DNA from 2 places in the Shewanella sp. ULN5 genome. Region 2 is predicted to be linked to the other one. Evidence: predicted binding sites of a transcription regulator. Region 2 holds the regulator's gene; the other holds the start of a gene.

Region 1 (10,023 bases), on a different contig from region 2:
GTTACTACAACAAGCGGTCGACAGTGTCAGGCCGCTTTTAGGTAAAGGTAAAGTTGCCGACTACATCCCAGCTTTAGCGAATGTTGATAACACTAAGCTTGCCATTGCTGTTACAACCGTTGACGGGCAAACAATCGGTGCTGGTGATTATCTTGAGCCTTTCTCTATTCAATCTATTTCTAAAGTCTTTAGCCTTACACTGGCACTGAATCTTTATCGTGAAGATGAAATTTGGAGTCGCGTAGGTAAAGAACCTTCAGGTCATTCATTTAACTCTCTGGTACAAGTTGAGTTAGAACGCGGTAAGCCTAGAAACCCTTTTATAAATGCAGGTGCCTTGGTGATCGCTGATTTATTGCAGGCCCGAAGCGGTGCGCCAAAACAGCGCATGTTAGAGGTAGTGCGTAAACTCAGTATGAACCCGACGATTGCATACGACAAAGTGGTTGCTGATTCTGAGTTTGCTTTTAGTGCGCGTAATGCTGCAATCGCCTATTTAATGAAGTCATTTGGCAATTTTGATGGCGTCGTTGAAACGGTACTGAAAAATTATTTTCATTATTGCGCCTTACGAATGAACTGTGCTGATTTATCTAAGTCGATGCTGTATCTGGCAAACCGTGGTAAAACCTTAACCGGCGAGCAACTAGTCACTCCTGTCCAAACTCGTCAGTTAAACGCGTTATTGGCAACATCAGGTTTGTATGATGGTGCGGGTGAATTTGCTTATCGAGTGGGTATGCCGGGCAAAAGTGGTGTTGGCGGCGGTATTATTGCGGTGATCCCTGGCGATATGTCAGTGTGTGTCTGGTCGCCAGAATTAGATACTAATGGGAATTCATTGGCAGGCACCGCTATGTTAGAGCATCTTTGCCAGCAATTAGGACGTTCAATTTTCTAACGTTTTTATCCAGATAATCCTCTTACGTCGTTAACTTAATTAACCATTGATTAAAATGCCTAATAAGTAGCTTATTTGGCGATTTCAGCGTGGGAGTTTTTTGGTTTTAATATATCGCTTTATTGTTAAGTTAATGAATTTTAGTTTATTTTTGTTTTTGGCATGTTTGGTGCATTGTTTAATGCAGAGTTTAGTGCAAATAGTATATTTAATATTAACGCTCTGTGTTCAAAATGACAAAACCAGGGTTTAAGTTACAGAGTAAATAGTTGGCTTGTTTTTTTTAAACCACTATTTTGCGGTTATCAGTTAAACGTGATTATCATTTTAAAAAGGATTTACCTAATGGCTAACAACAATAAAGCAACCACATCACATTCAACCAGCACAATTCAATCACCTTTACTCGGGCAAAAGTTACTTACGGGGATAGCCTTATCAGGTTTGATTTTTACAGCCAGTGCATTTACTCCGGCCATGGCAAAAATGTCTTTGAATGATCAAAACTGCAATGTCACCTTAAACTACGATGTTACTGTCGAGCCAAAATCTTTAAAGGTAAGTGAAAAGGGCGCTGAAAAATACCGTGTTGAAGTGGGGCAGCTATTCGTTGAGGGTAAAGCCGTTAATTTAAACGCTAAACAGCAAAAACTACTGACTCAATATTCTGATGAAGTTTCTCGCCAAGTGCCTGAGGTTATAGATTTAGTCGGTGAGGTTGTCAACGTGGCAACACAAGCCGTCAGTATGGCGCTTACGCCGTTGTTAGGTGACGCAGCAGGTAGCCAAATTGATAAGTTAATGGCAGGCATTGAAAAGCGTGTAGACACCATGGCATATCAACATGGCGATAAATTTTTTATTGGTTCAACCGATGCTTCATTAGAAGAAACCTTTAATGATGAGTTTGAACAGGAAATGGAAAATATTATTTCAAATTCAATTGGCAGCTTGATGATGAGCATGGGTAGTCAGATTATGTCTGCGGAAGGCGGGTCATTTGAAGAAAAAATGAATACATTTGCCACTAAAATGGAGAATGTAGGTAAAGACATTGAAACCCAGATGGAATCACAATCTCAGGCGCTAGAAGCGAGAGCGAATAAAGTGTGTGGTGATTTTGAACAGTTAATGGTGTTAGAAAACCAGCTTAGAAAAGAAATCCCTCAATTAGCGCCATATCCGCTTGCTGTTATGCAAGATCAACCTTTGGCTGAATAAGTTAACCATATGCTTAGTTAACCATAGGCTTATTTAACCATAGGCTTATATTGTTAACAGCGGTTTAGCGGCACATTTTTATCCTAGTATTGTTCGTTTTATGCTTGTCACCTGACCTTCCCCTGCATGTTTAATCGTGCAGGGGCTTTTTGTTTTTAACATCCCCAGCTGTTCACCTCGCGTTGTTTAATGCCAAGTTTGTTCTGATAAAAAAATTGACAATTATAATTATAGAGCAATAGGATAGTTTTTTGTTATACTCATAAAAATTATAAGAAAAATGCACGTTATCTCAAATTTTGTTAGTTTTTCGGATAATTGGCGTAACTTTACCGCTCAACCTAGCTGTTTTTTAGTAAAAATAAAGAACTAGCCAGTTGATTACCCTGTGATATGACATTCACAGGCAATATGGTCAGTAAAGAAATTGCCGAAAATCGTTTTCAATGTCGTAAACAGCTTAAGGCGACTTTCATGTTAGAACTTTTAGAACCTATTGCAATTTTTACCCATGTCGCACGCGCAGGAAGTTTCAGTGCCGCGGCTAGACGTCTTGGTATTTCCAAGTCGAAAGTGAGTACTCAGGTTGCTGATTTAGAGCATAAACTGGGTGTTCAACTTATTCAGCGAACGACACGTAGCTTAAGTTTGACTGAAGCAGGAAACTTACTTTATTTGCAGGGTGAGGAGTTACTGCGTGATGCTGAACAAGCCGTAGCCAGTGTACATAATTTAAATGATGCCACCCGTGGAGTATTGAAGGTTGGTATTTCACAATCGTTTGGTACCATGCATATCATTCCTGCTCTACCTGAGTTTATGGCAAAACATCCAGAGCTAGAGTTACAGGTTAGTTTACTTGATCACAAAGTCGATGTTGTCAGTGAAGGGTTAGACCTTCTGTTAACCATGTCAGAGCAACTGCCATTAGGGATGGTTGCTCGTCCGCTGATGAAGTGTCAGTTCTTGCTAGCGGCATCGCCGAAATACATTGCCAAGCATGGCAATATTTCACGCCCAGAACAACTTGTTGATCACAACTGTTTGGTCTATCAGGGTGAATGGCATGAACACAGCATGTGGCAGTTCAAAAAAGGCGAAGATTACTGTGAGATTGGTGTATCAGGTAATTTCCGTGTAGATAATGCGCCAGCGTTAAAGTCTGCAGCAGTAAGTGGTCTAGGTATTGCTTATCTTGCCAGCTACTTGATGGAAGATGAAATTGAAAATGGCACATTAGTACCATTGTTACCCGATTGGCAGTTAACCAATAACTTGCCATTACAGGCTGTTTACCCTCGTCGTAAACATCTTGCTCCCAAGGTAAGTGCCTTTATTGACTTCATTAAAGGTCACATTGGTACATCGCCATACTGGGATACAAAATTCGAACACTTGTATAAATTGCGTAAGTAATTTTAAAAACATTGTTTTACAAATAAAACAAAACCGCAACCTAGTGTGCGGTTTTTTGTTTTTCATTTTGAATCAATTGCTTACCCTTGTTGTTTAGTAGGTTTCTCTAAAGTAGTTATCAATGACTTAGGCTAGCTTGAAATTACATGTGTTGCAGTTCGTTCTTATTTGAATACAATAGGTATCAGTTGATTCGAGATGATTTGACCAAAGCATGTTACTGAGAAATGACCCCTTTTCAATAATGTGTACAAATCCGCTAACAAGCAAATTTTGAGTCACGGCTGGTATTGAATTGCAAACTAAAACAATGTCAGCTTTGAAACCATCATCCTAGTTTAATTGGTTTACCCCGGACTTTGTCTGGGGTTATTTTTTTCTACCGACTCCCGACTACCGACTACCGACTACCGACTACCGACTACCGACTCCCGACTACCGACTACCGACTACCGACTACCGACTACCGACTACCGACTCCCGACTCCCGACTACCGACTATCGACTCCCGACTATCGACTACCGACTATCGACTATCGACTATCGACTACCGACTACTGACTCCCGACTCCCGACTATCGACTACACCAGCTAACAACGACCGTCTATGATTTACTCTCAACGACTGTAATTCTTTTGACTTAGTGCTTGAGCAGCATCAACCAATAAATACCTTTAAGATTTTGTGATGTTTTCCTTTATTGAGGCGATAACATAAAGGCATATTTAAAATCTAATGGGCTGATTTTATTAGGCTGTATACACAAAAGGTGGCGCTGTAACTTTGTGCTATCAATCATTTCGTATTTTATATTGACTGATTTTTACTTTAGCCAATCAAAAACAGAAACCCGAAGGTTTCTGTTTTTAATGTGCAATCAGATCCGTTTATTTAACCGATTTAACCCATTGGTTAACTTTGGTTTCTAAAACGTCTAGCGGCAATGGGCCATTTTTTAATATCAGCGTATGGAAATCGCGAATATCAAATTTATCACCTAGTTGTTTTTTAGCATGTTCACGTAACTCAAGAATTTTAATCATACCAATTTTATAAGCGGTTGCTTGTGATGGCATAACGATATGACGTTCTACCATTTTGATTGCATCAGACTCAGCGTTAGGGGTATTTTCTACGTAGTAGGCGATACCCTGTTCTCGGGTCCACTTTTTAGTGTGGATCCCTGTGTCGACCACTAAACGGCAAGCACGCCATAACTCCATAGCAAGACGGCCAAAATCTGAGTAAGGGTCTGCATATAAGCCCATTTCCTTAGGGAAGTATTCGGTATATAACCCCCAGCCTTCTACATAGGCCGTGTAACCACCAAACTTACGGAACTGAGGAAGCCCCTCTAATTCCTGTGCGATAGCAATTTGCATATGGTGACCAGGAATGCCTTCATGGTAAGCCAGTGCTTCCATTTGATATTTTGGCATCGCATTCATTTCATACAGGTTTGCATAGTAAGTGCCTGGGCGTGAACCATCTGGCGCAGGTTGATCATAAAATGCTTTTCCTGCAGATTGTTCACGGAATGCTTCAACCGGACGGACCACAAGTTTCGCCTTAGGTTTAATTTTAAAGACTTCGTCTAAACGCGATTCCATATTATCAATTAACGCTTTTGCTTCGGTAATATATGCATCACGGCCAGCTTGGGTATCAGGATAGTAGAATTGTTTGTCATCACGCATGAATGCGAAAAAGGCTTGTAAATCACCTTTAAAGCCGACTTTTTTCATAATGTCGCGCATTTCGTCATGAATACGAGCGACTTCTGATAAACCTAAATCATGAATTTGATCTGAGGTCATATTAGTCGTAGTTGTGCGAGCTAAGGCATTGTTGAAGTAAGCTTCACCGTCAGGAAACTTCCAAGCTCCATCACGGGTATCAGCTTTAGTTTCTAACTCAGTAACGTAGCTAATTAGGCTTTGATAACCTGGTTCAACATGTTTGATTAATGCTGATTTTGCATCGGCTAATAAGATGTTTTTCTCATCGTCAGTTATCGATAATTTAGCCACTTTACGCTTAAAGTCAGCCCATAAAGCGCTGTCTTTGTCGCTGTTATCAAATGGGGCGCCAGTGATGATATTTTTACTGTCTGAAATAACGTATGGAAATACAAATTTGGGGGCAATAATGTTTTTATTGGCGCGAACAGTTAATTCAACTTCAAGCTGTTTAAGCAAAGGTTGAATGCCAGCTAAGCGGCTAATGTAAGCTTTAGCATCACTTAAGTCGGTAATCTGATGTTGGTTAATTAAAAATGATGGCACCATTGAATGCAGACCATACATTTGGTTAATGGGGTAAGTATGATAACGCCATTTATCATCGGCAATGCGCTGCTCAAAACTGGCTTTTAACAGTTCATAACTGAGGGTGGTTTGCTCATCAAGTTGACTGACATCTATGGTCAATAACTTGGCCAACTGGGTTTTAGTTAACGCTAAATCAGCATCTAAACCGGCATCTGAAATGTCATTCCACTTGTCATAGTCTTGTTTTATGCCTAAGTATGTTTGGTTAATAGGATTAGCCATAACGCTTTGCATAAAAAATTCGTCAAATAACACATTGGCTTTTTGTGAGGCTGTTTGGGGGGCGCTAACCGTTTTAACGCTTTCTTGAGCACTAGAAACCTGATTAGAATGAGCGTAAACCGCACCGCTTAATAAGCTAGAAAGGGTTAACGCAATTATGGTTGTTTTTGTTTTTATCAGCATCACACGCATCCAATAGTATTTTTAAAGCCGCTATCCTAATAAAGCTTGGGGCAAAAGTATAAAAGGAAGTGTTAGTAAGTGTTTCGGTGTTGTAATAAAAATGAGTGAGTTCTGATACATAGCGTTATATCAAATTTTTACCATGGCTAAATGACACTCTTCCACTGTGATATTGAGTCTGTGTTAAAGCTGCATTTTTGCTGAGTCTCGCGGGAGTTTTTATAAAAGAAGTCGTGGTCAGTTTGGTAGGTATTCGATGGGTTTATCTATTTGAAACGAATGAGCCGAGTCTATGCTATTTACTTGTATCACCTTGCTAATAGGACACAGTCGCAAACATCAGAACATCGCCCCGAGTTAACTGCGGGGCAATGATAAAATCGCTTAAATAAACTGCGACAACAGGTCGTTAACAAACATGTGCCCTTTAGGTGTCAAGTGCCAATGAGTATCCGTTTCGGTCACTAACCCACGTGCAATCGACTTATCCATTCCCTCTTTGACGACGGCAGCTTTCTGACCAGTACGCAACTCAAATTCAGTTTTAGGGATTGGCGTCATTAGGCGTAAGCGATTCATTAAATACTCTAACGGTCTGTCTTGCGCAATCACCTCTGTTGTTTCAAAGGTGTAATCACTGGCCGCTAAATAGCCTTTTGGATGTTTAATTTTTACTGTGCGGATGATGTTGTCTGTTTCTGGTAAGGTGATTTTGCCGTGAGCTCCGCAACCTATGCCAAGGTAATCACCAAACTGCCAATAGTTTAGATTGTGTCTGCATTGAAACCCTGGTTTGGCGTAGGCAGAAATCTCGTACTGTTCATAACCTAACTCGGCTAACTTTTTTTGTCCTTGCTCGTAAATATGCCATAGGTTCTCATCATCCGGTAATTGCGGTGGCTTAGAGTGAAATAGCGTATTAGGCTCAATGGTCAGTTGATACCAAGATAAATGCGGTGGCTGCAATGCCGCTGCCGTGTCGATATCATGCATTGCCTCATCAAAACTTTGATTTGGTAAACCGTGCATTAAATCCAAGTTAAAACTTAAATATTGCGCCTGTTTGGCTTTTTTTGCCGCAGTTTTTGCTTCATCTTGATCGTGGATGCGTCCTAAAAGATTAAGTTTCTCTCTTGAAAAACTTTGTACGCCAATCGAAAGACGGGTCACGCCCGCTGCACGATAGGCCGCAAAATCGTCATGTTCCAGTGTGCCAGGGTTGGCCTCCATGGTGATTTCAATATTGTTTTCAAAAGGGATCAAGGCTTCAACACCATTGAGTAAGCGCTGAATTTGACTCGCATCAAATAAAGATGGCGTACCGCCACCAATAAATATGGTGTGTATCGGCCTTTGTTGAACGTAGGCTAAATCGTTTTTAAGGTCAGCCAGTAACGCATCAACATAGGCTTGTTGAGGTAATTCACCATTTTGACCATGGGAATTAAAATCACAATAAGGGCATTTTTGCACGCACCACGGAATATGGATGTACAAGCTTAGTGGTGGTAATGACAACATGGATAAATCACCTTGTAATGAATGGCGTGCGCTATGGTGTAACATTAACCTTGAATAATGCCTTTGGCTTTCATGGCATCAACTAACAGCTCGAGTGCTTTTCCGCGATGGCTGTGGGCATTTTTTTCATCACTGGTTAATTCAGCCGCGGTTTTATCAAAACCCTGGGGAATAAAAATAGGATCATAGCCATGACCTTGCTCACCTTGTGGAGCAAGTGCAATTGCACCTTCCCAGGCCGCCTGACAAATAATAGGTGTTGGGTCTTTCGCATGACGCATATACACTAAAACACATTGAAATCGCGCCGCACGGTGTGGCTTTGATGTCATTTCAGCTAACAGTTTTTGATAATTGCTAAGCTCGGTCGCGTCCGCACCAGAATATCGAGCAGAGTAAATACCAGGCTCACCGTCTAATGCATCGACTTCAATGCCAGAATCATCTGCAATTGCCGGCTTTCCGGTAACACTTGCCGCATGGCGAGCTTTAATAATGGCATTTTCAACAAATGTGGTGCCAGTTTCTGCTACTTCGGGTACGTCAAATTGGCTCTGTGCAAGCACCTGAATATTAAATTTAGCGAGCATCTGGTCAAACTCATTGAGTTTGCCTTTGTTACCACTGGCTAAGACAATTTGCTGTGAAAGTGAGGTTTGCATGAAACGGCCTTAAATCATCATTTATAATGGCAGGCATTATACCCTATGCACGGGGTAAAAGAAGGGTGGCTAAAGCGGATTATCAAGCGGATTATCAAGTGGTCTGGGCGTTGTTAAGTTTCAGCGCATATTCAAGGATGAAATACGCGCTGACACTTAGCAAATGTGGTTACTGCTCGATCAGTTAGTCGACATAAAATTTCTGTTTAAACTTTAATGCGGTATTAAGTTTATTGCCATGCTTAACAGCAATTGTGAAATTGATTTCTTGATCATCACGATAGGGCACCTGTGCGATATAGTAGATTGCATCTCCTTCACGTATTTCTTTAAAATTTAAATCCATACGGGCATCTAATAAGTTATTCGCAATACCAGAAATTTCGACCGCCACCGCAGGATTGCCTTGCTGGCTTGTGTCTAACACTGTGATATTAATAATGCCATTATATTGGCTACGTTCAATACCGTAGGTTTTGGCTATAGCAGGAGTAATAAAGGTGCTGCCAAGCGCCATGTAGTGGATATCATAATTGCCAACTTGTTGCTTTTGCTCAGCAACAGCACTGGTGATAAACAGCATTAAGCTTGTCATTAACGCCAGCGAAAGTATGTTACGTAACATATTTATGTCCTTTTAAACGTTATATAAAAAAGGCAGACTGCAATGAGTCTGCCTTTGGGGATATTTTAAGCTTAGATGTTCGCCCAGAATGGAATGTACTGTGAGAATAAAATATTGATGAAGTTCATGGCGATAAACAACACTAAAACAGATAAATCTAATCCACCAATAGCAGGAATAATGCGACGGATAGGTGCAAGAATTGGCTCGGTTAACTGAGTCATAATCATGACTACTGGGTTATAACCTTGATTGAACCAGCTGAGAACTGCGCGGATTAACAACATCCAAAACAGTAGCACGCCCGCATTTTTGATCACCGCAACAACTGAGAACAATAATAAAATACCAATATCAATACCCGCGCCAGCAATAAGAGTAAGCACTAACATTTTTGCCAGTACCACTAAAAATGCCAGAACCACTGATGCGGTATCTATGCTACCCATAGACGGTAGTATTCTACGCATAGGGGCGACAATCGGTTGGGTCGCTTTCACCACAAACTGGCTAAACGGATTATAAAAGTCAGCGCGAACTAACTGTAGCCAAAAGCGTAGAATGACTACCATCAAATATAAATCAAATACTGTGCTAACTAAAAAACTCATCGCATTCATGATATTGCCTTTCTCTTTCGAGTGTTCTGGGTATTGAACTTAACTGGTTCAGTTTCATTGGGCTGAATTAATCAAGGTAACCAACGAAGTAAAGATTATTCAGGGTGATTTTAGCACCCAATACTGATAACACACTTAATTTCTATCTTTAAAATGTTTTTGCCATTTCTTCAGCTCGGGCGACACAGTTATTCATGGCTTTATCAACCAAGGTACGTAATCCTCCCTGTTCAAATGTTTCAATGGCCTGAGCTGTGGTGCCGCCTTTTGAGGTCACGTTATTACGTAACTCAGCTAAAGATAAATCTTGGTTTTGAATCA
Region 2 (10,023 bases):
ACCCTATATGGTCAGGATACCGTGAAGAGTTAACAAAATGCTAAGACGATTAACGAGAATTCTCAGCAAAAAAAGTGTCTAAATCGTACAACTCAATCATTTTTTGTAATTGAGATGCAGGGTGAATAAGCGTGCGAGAATACTGCGTTGATGCTGTGTTAGTCTCGGATATATTCAACCCTTTAAGTGCAAGCAGCATAGCAACACCTGCACTATCAACATAAGTCAAAGCGGACAAGTCTACCACTTGAGTAGATTCAGTAAACAGTTGATGTCGATTTGGCCATAATTCAATAACCTCATCTTGGGTTAACCGACCTTTGACCAAGCAAGTGTTACCTTGTTGCTCGAATTCAATCACGCTGCTTTTGCCTCTTGCTCAACCTTGCGATCAATCTTCTGCTTAGTTTTATCATGTAGCATGGTGATGACAGCTTCAATACCTTCTTGGCGGATAAGATTGGATATTTCTGATTGCTTCGAGGCTAACAAACTTACGCCCTCGGCGACTAAATCAAAGGCTTTCCAAGAATCATCTTTAAGACGACGGGCTTTAAATTGAATTTTAATGGGTGGGCGGCCTTGTTCGATGATTTGCACACTGATATCTACCATTTTTTCTTGGCTAAAATCTTGAGCGGGATCGAAGGCAACTGTTTGATCAGTGTACTCCGTTAAGGCTTGGGCATAGGTGCCAATTAAATAACCTTTAAATGCTTCAACAAAACGCGCACGTTGATCATCAGTGGTTTCGCGCAAATACTGCCCCATCACTTTATAAGCAGCATATTTGTAGTCAACATAAGGCATAAGTTCTTCAGCCACGATCACTTTCAAATGGCTAAGATCTTCATCAATAATGGCTTTATCGCGTTTAAATCGATCGAAAGTTTGGTTAGCAACTTGTTTGATTAACTCATATGGATCTTTGTTGTTAATTTCTTCAGCCCAAACTTGTGTACTGGCCAGCAATATCACAGCGCTAACAATACGAACTAAAAATGCTTGCATAGAACCGCTCCTATTTATCTTTGGAAGACATGCTATATAACAATTGACCAATAAGGTCCTCTAAAATTAACGCTCCACGGGTATCTTCAACTCGATCACCGTTACCCAGCATTTCAATGTCATCATCGACAAAGCCAGGGGTTAAACCAATAAACTGCTCACCCAATAAACCAGAAGTTAAAATTGAAAGGCTACTGGTTTCAGGGAAATGGTCGTAACGCTTATCCATTGTTAAGGTCACGATTGGTACAAGTTTGCGATCATCTAAGGTGATATCAGCCACTCGCCCGACTACTACACCGCCCACTTTAACTGGGGCGCGTACTTTTAAACCGCCAATATTATTAAACTCGGCCACTAAGGTGTAGTGGTTATCTTTGGTATCCACCTTTACATTGGCAACATTGAAAACCAATACACAAAATGCCAATACCCCTGACAACAAAAACAGACCTACTAATAACTCAATCTTCCGTGTCAACATACGCTTAAACCACTTAAATAGTTAATGAATTTATCTTAATTTCCGAACATTAATGCGGTCAGCAAAAAGTCCAAAGCGAGGACAGCTAAACTGGCTTGCACTACCGTCGATGTCGTTGCACGGCTGATACCTTCTGGATTAGGTTGTACTTCATAGCCGCGATATAACGCAATCCAGGTCACTACCACGCCAAAAACTGTACTTTTAATCAGGCAATTAACGATATCTTCACGCCACTCAATAGACGCTTGTAATATCGACCAAAACGCACCGGTATCGATCCCTTTCCATTCAACGCCCACTAGGTGGCCACCGAAAATACCCACTAAGCTGAACATCATCGCCAGTAGCGGCATACTGATCACACCAGCCCAAAAACGAGGCGCAATAATTTGCCTAAGCGGGTCAATTGCCATCATCTCTAAACTTGATAGCTGCTCCGTTGATTTCATTAAGCCGATTTCAGCAGTTAAAGCAGAACCGGCACGCCCAGCAAACAACAACGCTGTGACTACGGGCCCTAACTCTCGTAGCAAGCTTAGCGCGACCATAGGGCCGAGACTGTCTTCGGTGCCAAAGTCGACTAAAATATTATAACCTTGAAGGGCCAGAACCATGCCAATAAATAAGCCCGACACTAAAATAATCACCATTGAACGCACACCCAGTACGTACATTTGTTTAATGACGAGAGGCACGCCTTTTTTAGGATTGGGAATGTGCGCAATAGCGCGCCATAACATCAGCCCTGCTTTACCATAACTGCTTACTAACTCAATGGCATAACGGCCAATAGCAGCAATTAAATTAATTGGACTCACTCAACAACTCCTGTTGATAATCCGCTGCGGGATAATGAAAAGGTACCGGACCATCTGGCGCACCTTGAATAAACTGGATTAATTGCGGGTTATCGGACGCCCTTAATTGTTCCGGCGTACCCTCAGCAATCACTTTTTTATTCGCAATCACATAAACATAATCCGCAATACCCAATACTTCTTTTACATCGTGAGACACCACCACAGAAGTAAGCTTAAGCGAATCAGATAATTCACGGATCAATTTAACTAACATACCCATAGATATTGGGTCTTGCCCTGCAAAAGGCTCATCATATAACACCATTTCAGGCTCTAATGCGATGGCTCTTGCTAATGCCGCGCGGCGTTGCATCCCGCCAGACAACTCACTTGGCATCATAAAAGCAGCACCACGCAGGCCAACGGCTTGCAACTTCATTAATACAATGGAACGGATAATCGATTCGGGTAAACCTGAATGCTCACGCAAAGCAAACGCCACGTTATCGAACACGTTCATGTCGGTAAATAACGCACCACTTTGAAACAACATACTCATACGTTTGCGAACTTGATATAGCTCAGTTCGAGATAAGGTGTGCATATTCAGACCGTCAAATAGCACTTCACCTTTATCAGGTGTTAACTGAGCACCAATTAGCTTAAGTAATGTGGTTTTCCCTATACCGCTAGGCCCCATTATGGCGGTAACTTTACCTCTGGGGATCGTTAATGAAATGTCATCATAAATGACTTTCTTACCCCAACCAAAAGCAAGGTGATTGATTTCAACAAGCGGATTTTGCAGCACTGTCGGTGTCTCTGACATGATATTCGAAGAGATAGCAGCCATCCTGGCATGTAAATGAAGATTAAATTTTACGTGAATGTTGCTTACCTAACAACCTACTCTGATTAAAAACCGCTAATCTGAAATGAATTTAATCTTAATAAATGATTAACTTGCTAATGATCAAACCACTTCCATCCTTTTGTGGCTTTCAATTTGACTCATTTGCAGCGAAAATACACGGGTTTAGAAAATTAAAGGGATAACATGTTAGTTAATATTTTGTTGCTGTGCGCTGGGCTAGCTGTACTGGTATTTAGTGCCGATAAATTTGTTTACGGGGCATCAGCCTTTGCAAGAAACCTAGGTTTACCCCCAATGCTGATTGGTTTAACCATTGTGGCAATGGGCAGCTCGGCACCTGAAATGTTTGTTGCGGCAACGGCATCAATGGACGGCATGAATGATACCGCCGTCGGTAATGTGCTGGGTTCTAACATCGCAAACATTACCCTAATTCTTGGTCTTACTGCTTTGCTTGGGGCGATTAGCGTAAGTTCTAAAACCCTGAAGCGAGAAATTCCATTGATGCTAGCGGCAACAGTGCTTGCCGGTTATCTGATCCACGACGGCATGCTGGCCCGCTATGAAGGCATTATATTATTAGTGGCCTTTTTGTCTGTCATGGGCTGGTTTATTTACCAAGCAATGACCAATAAAGACACCGATATTATGGGCGAAGAAATGGATGCCGAGATCCCTAAGGATGTCCCTACAATTCGTGCTATCATGTGGATACTCGTCGGTATGGTTTTATTACCGTTATCAGCAGGTTGGATGGTAGATGGTGCGGTAGGTATTGCAAAGATTTATGGATTATCTGATTTAGTGATTGGATTAACCATTATTGCTGTTGGCACCAGTTTACCTGAACTTGCCGCATGTATTGCCGGAGTGTTAAAAAAAGAAGACGATTTAGCTATTGGTAACATAGTTGGCTCGAATTTATTTAATATTCTTGCGGTACTCGCTATTCCAGGGCTAATCTCACCAGGTGAAGTTGATGCAACGGCAATCGACAGAGATTTTTATATGGTATTGGCCACCAGTATCGCATTAGCAGTATTAGTGTTATCTAGTGGCGCAAAGCAGCAACTCACTCGTTGGCATGGCATTTTATTATTATTGACCTTTATTGCGTACCAGTACGTTGTCTTCACCGCTCATTAAAGGGGCGTAAAGGACTTTACCAAGAGAGACAAACATGGCAAACCAAACTCAATTTCGTCAATGGGGCCGCAAGGTCATTGATATTGAAAAAGCAGCATTGGAACATCTTTATCAATTTGTTGATTCAGAAGCATTTGAACAAGCATGTGAATTAATCATGCAGTGCAAAGGAAAAGTCATTGTCATGGGCATGGGAAAATCAGGTCATATTGGCAATAAAATATCGGCAACCTTTGCCAGTACTGGCACACCCGCATTTTTTGTTCATCCTGGGGAAGCCAGTCACGGTGATTTAGGGGCTTTGGCAAAAAATGACATTATTCTGGCCATATCTAACTCAGGTGAATCAAGCGAAATACTCACACTGATGCCAGTAATACAACGTATGGGAGTACCTGTTATTGCCGTTACCGGTAAACCTGACTCCAATATGGCAAAATTAGCCAAATTACATTTGTGTATTGAAGTGCCAGAAGAAGCTTGTCCGTTAGGGCTAGCACCAACATCAAGTACCACAGCAACTTTAGTCATGGGTGATGCGCTCGCGGTAGCCTTATTACAAGCAAAAGGTTTTACCCGTGATGATTTTGCCTTATCCCATCCGGGTGGCTCTTTGGGCCGAAAATTACTGCTTAAAGTAAATGATGTGATGCATCAGGGCAACGACTTACCCTTGGTTAAACAGGATATCTGTATTACTGAAGCGCTGTATGAAATATCCAATAAAGGCTTAGGCATGACAGCCGTTGTCGACGATAACAATATATTAGTCGGTATTTTTACCGATGGTGATTTACGTCGTGTGATTGACGCTGAAGTGAACTTGCGTACCACACCTATTTCACATGTTATGACCAAACACTGCGTGACAAGCCCGGCTAACATCTTGGCTGCACAAGCACTGCAAATTATGGATGAGAAAAACATCAATGGTTTGATTGTCGTAAATGAACAACATCAACCAATTGGCGCATTAAATATGCTCGATATGGTTAAAGCAGGGGTAATATAAACATGACAATTCAAACGCCAAGCCATCAAGGTTTTTACGGCCCAATTAGCGATGATATTTGGCAGCGAGCGAAAAAAATTAAACTGCTGATTTGTGATGTTGACGGCGTATTTTCTGATGGCCGCATTTATTTGAATAACAGTGGTGAAGAAACCAAAGCTTTTCACACCCGCGATGGTTACGGTGTTCGTTCAGCACTAACAAGTGGAATAAATGTAGCCGTTATTACCGGACGTAAATCTCAAATCGTCGAAAACCGCATGAGCGCTCTGGGTATAAAAGATATTTATCAAGGTGTTGATAATAAGTTTGTCCCGTATGAAGCATTAATCAAGCAATATAACGTAGCTGCAGATGAAGTCGCTTATATCGGTGATGACATGGTTGATTTGCCAGTTATGAAAGTGGTTGGTTTAGCGGTTTGTGTTGCTGATGGCCATCCCTTTGTTCGTATGCATTGCCACATGACAACACACATCAAGGGCGGTCATGGCGCATTGCGTGAACTCACAGATTTACTATTGTTAAGCCAAGGCAAATTTGAAAATGCCCACGGTATGAGTATATGAATCGTACCACACTCGCCATCTGTGCATTCTTTGGCTTAGCGTTAACTTTGTACTGGCAGGTACAGGATAAACGCAACAAAATGGCACTGGTAGTAGACACACGTATTGAGCGGCCTGATTTTGTCGCTGATGACCTGCATACTACAGAATTTAATACGCTAGGTTTAGTCGACAGTAAAATGAGCGCTACACACATGGAGCATTACTCCATGACTAATACGACTTTATTTACTGACCCCGTATTGCTACTTTATCCACAAAACGGTAAAGCGCAATGGCAAATAACCGCAAAAAACGCCACGCTTGAACAACAGACAAATAAAGTCAGTTTACAAAATGATGTAATAATCAATGCCATTGACATTGAAGAGCCGCTACAATCGCTCGAAACACAGCAAGTCACCTTTGATTTAGAAACCATGATTGGCCGCTCTGAAGATCCGGTTATCATTAAAGGTAATGGTTTTTTAATTAATGGCTTAGGATTATTTGCCGATCTCAATGCAGAAGAAATTACCTTGCTCAGTGAGGTAGAAGGAACATATGAACCACATTAAGTTTTTATCCAAATCACTCTGTAAGGTCAGTGTTCTTGCAACATTTGCTATCGCGGCACTGGCGAACAACGTCATGGCCAAAGAAGGCGATCTGCAACAAGAGCTGAAAATTGCCGCGGTAAGCCAACGTGCGGACATTAAAAATAACCAGATTATTTTTAATGGCCCAGTAAAAATCACCCAAGGTAGTATTAATATTAATGCCGATGAATTACGCGCATTTTCAGCTGAAAATGGCCAAACTAAAACGTTGATTGCTATTGGTAATCCCGCAACGTTTTCGCAGGAATTAGATGATGGTCGAATAGGCACCGCCAGTGCCAATGAGATCCGCTACGACCTAGCCACGACAGGTTTATTATTAACTGGCAATGCCAAGTTAGATCAGGCCGGTAGCAAAGTGACGGGCAATGTTATTCGCTACAATATCACCGCCCAAGAGCTGATTGCAGAAAGTACCGGTAAGGGAGAAGACCGTGTTATTACCATCATTCAGCCTGAAAACTTCCAAACCGAAGATGTACCGAAACAAAAACTTCCTGAAATTCCGTTAAAAAAGCAAGGTAACCAATGAGCCAAATTACCTTAACCGCTGAAAATTTAGCTAAAAGCTATAAAAGTCGTCAAGTTGTAAAAAGTGTCAGTTTAACGGTAAAAACCGGTCAAATTGTCGGCTTGTTAGGTCCTAATGGCGCCGGAAAAACCACCACCTTTTATATGGTGGTAGGTTTAGTCAAAAGTGATAACGGTCGTATTTTAATTGATAATGATGATTTGACTGCAGATCCAATGCATTTACGTGCTCGCAAAGGAATCGGCTATTTACCACAAGAAGCGAGTATTTTTAGAAAGCTAACCGTTCATGACAACATTATGGCCGTTCTGCAAACGCGCAAATCATTAAGCCAGGATGAACGAATTCAAGAGCTGGAAAGTCTTTTAGAGGAATTTCATATCACCCATATTCGAGACAGTTTAGGCATGTCCCTTTCTGGTGGTGAAAGACGTCGAGTTGAAATTGCACGTGCATTGGCCGCAAATCCTAAGTTTATCTTACTCGATGAACCTTTTGCCGGTGTTGACCCCATTTCAGTTATTGATATTAAAAAAATTATTCAACAACTGAAAAGTCGTGGCCTTGGAGTGCTCATTACTGACCACAATGTTCGCGAAACCCTTGATGTTTGTGAGCGCGCTTATATTGTCAGCCAAGGCAATCTCATTGCCGAGGGAACACCTGATGAAATACTCAACAATCAACAAGTACGAGCAGTATACTTGGGCGAACAATTCAAGCTATAGTTAATGTAAGCACAACAGATAGATGCTTTGAAAATACCAACACTTCAGTAAGCTTTTATTGTGGTGTTTCACAATGTATTTAAACAACATTTGCGAAATACACTCGTGTGAAACGGTGTAGCAAACGGAAATCTTCTAGGGATCAGCAGTAATGAAAGCGTCACTCCAACTTAAAATGGGTCAACATCTGACTATGACCCCACAACTGCAACAGGCGATTCGTTTGCTGCAGTTATCGTCTTTGGAGTTACAGCAAGAAATTCAACAAGCATTAGACTCAAACCCTTTGCTTGAAATGGAAGATGAATTTGCAGAATTTAACAACAAAAATGACCAACAAAAAAACCAATCAGAAACTGATTTTAGTGAACTAGTCGCGCCAACAATAGAAAAAGACACCTCAAGCGTTGATACAGCAGAATCGATGACAAAAGAGCAAATGTCTGATGATTTGCCTATGGATACGACCTGGGATGAAGTGTACACCGCATCTCCGATGGCCAGTTCTGGATCGGGCAGCATGCCAAGCGATGACATGCCTTTTCAAGGTGAAACCTCAGAAGGTTTGTACGAACACCTTGAATGGCAGAAGAATCTCACTCCTTTTTCTGATACCGACCTAGCCATTGCCACCGCCATCATCGATGCCATTGACGACACAGGTTATTTAACCCAAAGCACCGAAGACATCTTAGAAGCAATGGGAGACGAATCGGTTGAGCTTGATGAAGTTGAAGCGGTACTGAAACGTATCCAACATTTTGATCCTATTGGCGTTGCCTCTCGCGATCTCCGTGAATGTTTGCTGATCCAGTTAATGCAATATGATCCCAATACACCTCACATTGATAACGCAAAAGTGCTTATCAAAGATTATTTAGATTTAATTGCAGGCAGAGACTTTCGCACATTGATGCGTAAAACCAAGTTAAAAGAAGATGAACTTCGTGAGGCTATTGAGTTAATTCAATCTTTGAATCCACGCCCTGGTTCGATGATCACCCCGCAGGATGATGAATATGTTATCCCCGATGTTTCGGTGATGAAAAAGAATGGTCGTTGGGTTGTTGAATTAAATCCTGACAATATGCCCAAAATTGGTATAAACCAGCAATATGCGGCGATGGCAAAAAGCAGTAAAAGTCAGTCTGACAGCCAATTTATTCGCGGTCACTTGCAAGAAGCTAAATGGTTTATTAAAAGTTTAGAAAGCCGCAACGACACCTTATTAAAAGTGTCCAATTGCATTGTCCAGTTCCAACAAGGTTTTTTTGAGTATGGTGAAGAAGCCATGAAACCTATGGTACTGAATGACATAGCTGAAGCGGTAGAGATGCATGAATCAACTATTTCGAGGGTCACAACTCAAAAATACATGCATACTCCGCGCGGATTATTCGAATTAAAATACTTTTTCTCTAGCCACGTCAGTACCGACGACGGCGGCGAGTGCTCATCAACAGCAATTAGAGCCTTTATAAAAAAACTGGTTGCTGCCGAAAACCAAAAGAAACCATTAAGCGACAGTAAAATGGCGGATCTTTTGGCTGAACAAGGGATTAATGTTGCACGTCGTACTATCGCGAAATACCGTGAGGCGATGATGATCCCCCCCTCAAACCAGCGTAAGAGTTTATAATCTACCTAGGCAATTGGAGGATAAATATGCAAATAAATTTAACAGGTCACCATGTTGAAATTACTGAATCATTACGCGAATATGTCACGATAAAATTTTCAAAGCTTGAACGACATTTCGATCAGATCCATAATGTGCATGTCGTGTTAAATGTCGAAAAACAACAGCAAAAGGCAGAAGCAAAAGTCAGCTTAAATGGCGCTGAAGTATTTGCAGCTGCTGATCATGCCGACATGTATCATGCAATAGACGCCCTGATCGACAAACTCGATCGTCAGGTTATTAAACACAAAGAGAAACTATCTAAGCATTAATGATGGAACTTAGTACCATCCTGCAGCCGGAATGCACCTCCTGTGCCTCACCGGGCAGTAAGAAAAAGGTACTGGAACTTATCAGCGATTTAGTCGCTGCCCAGTACCCATCCCTTTCTTCGCAAGAGATTTTCGAAAGCCTAGTGGCCAGAGAAAAAATGGGTAGCACAGGAATAGGCTCTGGCATTGCAATCCCTCATGGTCGATTGACGACCATCGAACACCCCATTGCGATTTTTATTAAATGTGAAGAACCCATTCCATTTGATGCCATAGATAAACAACCCGTTGATTTGTTATTTGCCTTATTAG

What was found. The regulator sigma-54, encoded in region 2, starts transcription at its own class of promoters, with help from an activator protein. The targets are predictions, from matches to a motif close to GTTGGCACGNNNNTNGNNT.
Region 1: ORI98_RS01450 (YggN family protein) is a predicted target of sigma-54. The motif match lies at 1,058-1,076, and genes of this name have one in related genera.

Annotation. Positions count from the first base shown of each region.
Region 1 covers NZ_JAPJEE010000001.1:322,224-332,246, reverse strand. Annotated here, with positions in the region: gene glsB (glutaminase B) at 1-901, shown strand, start outside; gene ORI98_RS01450 (YggN family protein) at 1,247-2,122, shown strand; gene ORI98_RS01445 (LysR family transcriptional regulator) at 2,597-3,538, shown strand; gene ORI98_RS01440 (DUF885 family protein) at 4,427-6,274, opposite strand; gene hemW (radical SAM family heme chaperone HemW) at 6,659-7,795, opposite strand; gene rdgB (RdgB/HAM1 family non-canonical purine NTP pyrophosphatase) at 7,840-8,457, opposite strand; gene ORI98_RS01425 (DUF4426 domain-containing protein) at 8,642-9,082, opposite strand; gene ORI98_RS01420 (YggT family protein) at 9,154-9,702, opposite strand; gene proC (pyrroline-5-carboxylate reductase) at 9,851-10,023, opposite strand, start outside.
Region 2 covers NZ_JAPJEE010000012.1:79,107-89,129, reverse strand. Annotated here, with positions in the region: gene ORI98_RS12595 (lipid asymmetry maintenance protein MlaB) at 50-361, opposite strand; gene ORI98_RS12590 (phospholipid-binding protein MlaC) at 358-1,011, opposite strand; gene mlaD (outer membrane lipid asymmetry maintenance protein MlaD) at 1,022-1,495, opposite strand; gene mlaE (lipid asymmetry maintenance ABC transporter permease subunit MlaE) at 1,531-2,316, opposite strand; gene ORI98_RS12575 (ATP-binding cassette domain-containing protein) at 2,303-3,127, opposite strand; gene ORI98_RS12570 (calcium/sodium antiporter) at 3,356-4,318, shown strand; gene ORI98_RS12565 (KpsF/GutQ family sugar-phosphate isomerase) at 4,353-5,330, shown strand; gene kdsC (3-deoxy-manno-octulosonate-8-phosphatase KdsC) at 5,333-5,899, shown strand; gene lptC (LPS export ABC transporter periplasmic protein LptC) at 5,896-6,456, shown strand; gene lptA (lipopolysaccharide transport periplasmic protein LptA) at 6,530-7,030, shown strand; gene lptB (LPS export ABC transporter ATP-binding protein) at 7,027-7,758, shown strand; gene ORI98_RS12540 (RNA polymerase factor sigma-54) at 7,910-9,397, shown strand; gene hpf (ribosome hibernation promoting factor) at 9,424-9,711, shown strand; gene ptsN (PTS IIA-like nitrogen regulatory protein PtsN) at 9,714-10,023, shown strand, end outside.